Regions from separate parts of the Candidatus Symbiopectobacterium sp. NZEC127 genome, predicted to be linked through region 1. Evidence: predicted binding sites of a transcription regulator. Region 1 holds the regulator's gene; each other region holds the start of a gene.
What was found. Region 1 encodes CRP, which controls carbon source genes, mostly activating them, when cyclic AMP is high. Its sites were predicted from a motif close to ATGTGANNNNNNTCACAT; they were not measured.
Positions count from the first base shown of each region.

Region 2: a site for CRP is predicted at 1,157-1,174, ahead of cdd (cytidine deaminase). Genes of this name have one in related genera too.
Region 3: a site for CRP is predicted at 1,177-1,194, ahead of rbsD (D-ribose pyranase). Genes of this name have one in related genera too.

Region 1 is NZ_JAGFPG010000007.1:215,194-217,396, forward strand. It holds gene argD (bifunctional acetylornithine/succinyldiaminopimelate transaminase) at 1-840, shown strand, start outside; gene crp (cAMP-activated global transcriptional regulator CRP) at 907-1,539, opposite strand; gene J5069_RS20990 (OsmC family protein) at 1,856-2,203, shown strand, end outside.
Region 2 is NZ_JAGFPG010000001.1:228,435-230,637, reverse strand. It holds gene J5069_RS01035 (CidA/LrgA family protein) at 1-352, shown strand, start outside; gene J5069_RS01030 (CidB/LrgB family autolysis modulator) at 352-1,047, shown strand; gene cdd (cytidine deaminase) at 1,237-2,124, shown strand.
Region 3 is NZ_JAGFPG010000005.1:280,501-282,703, reverse strand. It holds gene rbsA (ribose ABC transporter ATP-binding protein RbsA) at 1-657, opposite strand, end outside; gene rbsD (D-ribose pyranase) at 665-1,084, opposite strand; gene J5069_RS18820 (pectate lyase) at 1,455-2,203, shown strand, end outside.

The DNA.
Region 1 (2,203 bases):
CCGTATAAAACCAAAATCATTGCGTTCTACAATGCGTTTCATGGCCGTACTTTGTTTACCGTTTCTGTCGGTGGGCAGGCGAAATACGCCGATGGTTTCGGGCCCAAACCGGCCGATATCGTGCACGTGCCGTTCAACGATCTGGCCGCAGTGAAAGCGGTGATGGATGACCACACCTGCGCCGTGGTGCTGGAGCCGATTCAGGGCGAAGGTGGCATTACACCGGCCACGCCGGAATTCCTTAAAGGCGTGCGTGAGCTGTGCGATCAGCACCATGCACTGCTGGTGTTTGATGAAGTGCAAAGCGGCATGGGGCGTTCCGGCAAGCTGTTTACCTATATGCACTATGGCGTGACGCCGGATATTCTCACCACGGCGAAAGCGCTGGGCGGCGGTTTCCCCATCAGCGCCATGCTGACCACCGAAGAGGTCGCCTCTGTGATGACCGTCGGTGTGCACGGCACCACCTACGGCGGTAATCCGCTGGCCTGTGCGGTGGCTGAAGCAGCATTGGACACCATCAATACCCCGCAGGTTCTTTCCGGTGTACAAGCGCGCCACGAGCGTTTCGTCTCGATTCTTCAGGCGATTAATGAAGAGCACGGTATTTTTGAGCAGATTCGCGGTATGGGCCTGCTGATTGGTGCAGAACTGAAGCCGAGATGGCACGGTCAGGCGGGCAAGTTCCTTGCCGCAGCGGCGGAGCAGGGCGTGATGGTGCTAGTGGCTGGGCCTAACGTGATTCGCTTTGTGCCGTCGCTGGTGATTGATCTGGAAGATATCGATCAGGGTATGGCGCGGTTTGCGCGGGCGGTTGAAACGGTGGTTAACGCGGAATAGTGCTGGCTCGTCAAAAGCACGCTGCGCAGCGCGCAACGTGCTTTTGTCTAAACGGTGCTGCTGATATCAGCGTGTGCCGTACACCACGATAGTTTTGCCGTGCGCCGAGATCAGACTCTGATCTTCCAGCATTTTCAAAATACGGCCTACCGTTTCGCGGGAACAGCCAACAATCTGACCAATTTCCTGACGCGTGATCTTGATTTGCATCCCATCCGGGTGCGTCATGGCATCGGGCTGCTTCGCCAGGTTCAACAGCGTCTGCGCGATACGGCCCGTGACATCCAGGAAGGCCAGGTTGCCCACCTTCTGGGAGGTCACCTGGAGGCGACGTGCCATCTGTGAGGAGAGACGCATCAGAATATCCGGGTTGACCTGGATCAGCTGACGGAATTTTTTATAGGAGATTTCAGCGACTTCGCAGGCTGTTTTTGCCCGCACCCATGCGCTGCGTTCCTGACCCTCTTCGAACAGGCCCAGTTCCCCAATAAAATCCCCCTGGTTGAGGTAGGAGAGGATCATTTCCTTGCCTTCTTCATCCTTGATCAGCACAGCCACTGAGCCTTTCACGATGTAGTAAAGCGTTTCTGCCTTTTCACCTTGGTGAATCAGCGTGCTCTTCGATGGATACTTGTGAATATGACAATGAGAAAGGAACCATTCAAGAGTCGGGTCTGTCTGCGGTTTGCCGAGAACCATTCGCTGTTATCCTCTGTTGTAATTCACTGCGCAAATTACAGGGGTCAGAGTTCCCTGTACGGCGTATTAACGTGCTAGTAGTAAAAATTCCGTGTTGGCGGACTGACGTCAGGGAATATACTGGCTTCTGTATGGCGACGTCACGACCCGTTCTGACCGTCAGTATCAAACTGAAGGAACGGATTCTATTCCTGTTTGTAACACAGCTTGACGAGCCTGTCTTGTGTTGTCTCGCTTCAGCATGATTAAGCTCTAGTTATCGGCGGTTTTTATATATAACAGTGAGTAATTTTCAAATAAATTTGAGGAGTTGTGGATGCAAGCGCGCGTAAAATGGGTCGAAGATCTGACCTTTCTCGGTGAGTCGTCATCAGGGCATCAGATTCTGATGGATGGTAATGCTGGCGATAAAGCCCCCAGTCCGATGGAGATGGTGTTGATGGCGGCAGGAGGCTGTAGCGCCATTGATGTGGTGTCCATTTTGCAAAAGGGTCGCAACGCGGTCACTGGGTGTGAAGTCAAATTATCCTCCACGCGTCGTGAAGAAGCGCCGCGTCTGTTTACCCATATCAACCTGCACTTTGTGGTTACGGGCGTGGGACTGACGGATAAGGTGGTTGAACGGGCGGTATCGCTGTCGGCGGAGAAGTATTGTTCAGTGGCG
Region 2 (2,203 bases), on a different contig from region 1:
GTGTCTGTTCGCAGGTAATGCGATATCCGCGTTACTCCCGCTGACTATTCCCGGCAGCATTATCGGTATGCTTATCCTCTTTGCCCTGTTAGCCTCGCAGATCCTTCCTGCGCCCTGGGTAAAACCCGGCTGCCACTTGATGATTCGCTACATGGCATTGCTGTTTGTGCCTATCGGCGTGGGCGTCATGAATTACTATGATCTGCTGAGCAAGCAGTTTGGCCCTATCGTAGTGTCCTGTCTTATCAGCACGCTGGTTGTCATGCTGGTCGTTGGCTTTTGCACGCAGTTGATGCAACGTGAACACATCATCACCACGCTCGAAACACCGGATGAGGAAGGAAAAAAATGATGTTGTCCAACATCTGGTGGTCGTTGCCTCTGACGCTGCTGACCTTCTTCGCGGCGCGCAAGCTGGCGATAAAATGCAAAATGCCGCTGCTAAACCCACTGCTGGTGTCGATGGCTATCCTGATCCCGCTATTGCTGCTGCTCAATATTCCTTACGAAAACTACTTCGCGGGCAGTAAAGTGCTGAACGATCTGTTGCAGCCCGCCGTGGTAGCGTTGGCGTTTCCTCTCTATGAACAGCTTCATCAGATCCGTGCGCGTTGGAAATCCATCATCAGCGTCTGCTTTATCGGCAGCATGGCGGCCATTATTTCCGGCACGGTCATTGCGCTGTGGTTAGGTGCTACGCCGGAGATCGCCGCGTCGGTGCTGCCGAAATCGGTGACAACGCCCATCGCCATGGCGGTCGCAAGCACCATCGGCGGCATTCCCGCCATCAGCGCAGTCTGTGTGATTTTTGTCGGCATCCTCGGTGCGGTCTTCGGGCACACACTGTTTAATCGCGTGGGGATTCGCACCAAGGCGGCGCGCGGACTCTCCATGGGGACGGCGTCACACGCGCTGGGCACCGCCCGCTGCGTCGAGATCGATTTTCAGGAAGGGGCGTTCAGTTCATTGGCCTTGGTGATCTGCGGCATCATGACCTCACTGATTGCGCCTTTTATCTTTCCGCTGCTGGTACAACTGTTTCACTAGCGGCAAAGATGATGCAGACGGCGCGAGAAGCACAGCGCCGTTGCATTCTGCTCGATAATTTGAGATATATCGCGCAGTTTGCATCTTATTTTCAATAAGTTCACGTTCGACGAGATACTGATCACAATTTATTGATACGCTACTTTTTACCCTGACAACAAACAATAATGGCAAAAAGAGTACATCGCTATGCACCCACGCTATCACGCCCCTTTTGCACAACTTTCTGACACACTGCAACATGCCTTGCTGCCACTACTTGAGCGTCCTGACTTCGCCGGGATGCTGCTTGCTGATGACGTAACAACCCTGTGCACCCAGTGCGGCCTGACACCGGAAACATTGGCCTACGCCTTGCTCCCCCTTGCGGCTGCATGCGCCGTTGCACCGATTTCTCACTTTCAAGTGGGTGCCGTTGCTCAGGGAGAAAGTGGCAACCTCTACTTTGGTGCCAACATGGAGTTCAGTGCGGTGCCGTTGCAGCAAACGCTGCACGCGGAGCAGAGCGCCATTGCCCATGCCTGGCTGCGCCAGGAGCGCGGTTTGACCAGTATCACGGTGAACTACACCCCCTGCGGGCACTGCCGTCAGTTTATGAATGAACTGAACCGGGCAAACACGCTGCATATCCACCTGCCGGGGCGCGAACCCGCACGGCTGCACCACTATTTACCCGATGCCTTTGGACCGCAGGATCTGAACATCACCACGCTGTTGATGGACCCGGTCAATCACGGGCGCACCCTGCTTGATGCCGATCTGCTGGCGCAGACCGCGCTGGACGCTGCCAACCGCAGTCATGCGCCCTACAGCAACGCCCTGAGCGGCGTCGCGCTGGAAACCGATCGCGGCACGGTGTATACCGGACGCTATGCAGAAAATGCCGCGTTCAATCCCAGCCTGCCGCCGCTTCAGGTAGCGCTGAACCTGATGAATCTAGCCGGTGAAGATATTCACAGCGTGCGCCGCGCCGCGCTGGTTGAACCGCGCAATACCGCCATCAGTCAGTGGGTGATGTTGCAAATTATTCTGGCTGAAGCCGGGTGTACCGATGTACAGCAACACTTTATCGACTGATACAGCGCACAAAAATGATGAACACATTAGGGAGTATGGACAAAATGTTGTGACGCAAGTCATGTGTAACTATTTTAAT
Region 3 (2,203 bases), on a different contig from region 1:
AAACTGACCGTCGCGCAGCACGGTCACGTCATCGCAAATCTCGAAGATCTCTTTCAGGCGGTGGGAGATATAGACGATGCCGCAGCCCTGTGCGGTCAGTTCCTTAATCACGGTGAATAAGGAGGCGGTTTCGGTATCCGTCAGTGCATCCGTGGGTTCATCCATGATGATCACTTTGGATTGAAAGCTCAGCACCTTGGCAATCTCGACCATTTGCTGGTCACCAATCGACAACTCGCCCACCAGTCGGCGGCTGTTGTAGCGCAGGTTAAGCTTTTTCAGCAGCTTATCTGCCTCGGCGTACATCTTTTGCCAATCGATACGCCCCAATGCTCCGGTAAACTCTCGGCCAAGAAAAATATTTTCGGCAATCGTCAGTTGAGGAATCAGGTTAAGTTCCTGGTGAATAATACCGATACCCGCGTGCTGTGACGATTTTGGCCCATTAAAGGCAACCTCCTCTCCAACGAAGCGAATATTGCCGGCATCTTTGCGGTAAATACCGGTGAGCACCTTCATCAGAGTAGATTTCCCGGCGCCATTCTCGCCCACCAGCGCCATCACCTTGCCGGGATAGACATTCAGGGCAGCACCGGACAGCGCTTTTACACCGGGAAAGGTTTTTACTATTCCCTGCAACTGTAATAAAGGTTCCATCTCGGCCTCAGAAGGTTACGCCAGCACACAAAATAATATTGGCATAGGGCGAACATTCACCGCTGCGAAAAACGGCCCTGCTCTGCCCGCTTTGCGTCTTGAATGCCTCATGACTGACATAGTGCAACGCAATAGAATTTCCCTGGTGTTGTTCAAGCTGTTGCAAATGCTCACGAATAGCTTCATGGAGCACCGGGTTCTTCTCGATAATCTCTTGCGCAACAATCGCCGCTTCCACCTGCATCTCCTGCGTAATCACGCTCAGCACCTGTATAAAGGTAGGCACATTGTGTGTTAACGCCAGATCTACACGAGCGGTGGTGTCAGGAATAGGTAACCCTGCATCACACACCACGACTTGGTCAGTGTGCCCAAGGCGGGCAATCACGCTCGAGACTTCGGAATTGAGTAATACGCCTTTTTTCATTATGTCACTCGTTTTGATAACGACAGCGAAACGTTTCGCTTGTAGTAAAGTTTAAGAAAAAGTCCTGATAAAGCAAAAAAGAGTTTGCGGAATTGTGATCGTCATCGAAACGTTTCGCTATCACAAAAAAGAGGCATAAGAAAAACATTAGGTTAGAAAATAGCCGTTGACCACAGGTGTCAGGAGGTTGATCGCAATCACAAATGAAAAAAAACAATGAAACCAGATAGCTAATTTATTAAAACAGCGTTTCTTTTTTCGTATGATTCACCTCACTTCCTTATGCTCACATCACCTTACTCACAATTAAACAATAACGGCACTCTGACGCCTGCCGAAAATCTCTGGTTTGTTAACAAGGACTCTAACGATGAAAAACCTATCCCTCTCTGTGGCAGCCCTCTGCTGTATGGCCGCGCTCGCCACTCAGGCGCACAGCGCCGATCGTTTGACTATCGTAAAACAGTATGCCGATACCGTACTGGATAAAGCGGGCGACCATTATCATGGCACGCAGCCATCACCGTTATTGGCGAGCGGTGTCGATCCGCGCACCGGGAAACAGCTTGAGTGGGTTTTCCCCGATGGACGCACAGCGGTACTCTCCAATTTTTCCGCGCAGCAAAACTTTATGCGCGTACTGGTTGGCCTCTCTAACCTGACGGGCGATGAGCGTTATCAACAGCGCGCCAAAACCAGCGTGCGTTACTATTTCGAGCGCTATCAGGATAAAAGCGGCCTGCTGATTTGGGGGGGACACCGTTTTGTCGATTTGAAAACGCTTCAGCCCGAAGGGCCGAGTGAGAAAGAGTTGGTGCATGAGCTGAAAAATGCCTATCCCTTCTACGAATTGATGTTTGCCGTGGATAAACCGGCTACGGTTCGCTTCATTCGTGCGTTCTGGAATGCCCACGTTTATGACTGGCAAATCTTGGAAACCAGCCGCCACGGTCAGTACGGTAAGGAGATCGGTAAACTGTGGGATAACAGCTTTACCCAGCAACCGCCGTTCTTCGCCACCAAAGGGCTGAGTTTTCTTAACGCCGGTAATGACCTGATCTATTCCGCTTCCCTGCTCTATAAAAATAACCATGAAGCCGGCGCACTGCTGTGGGCAAA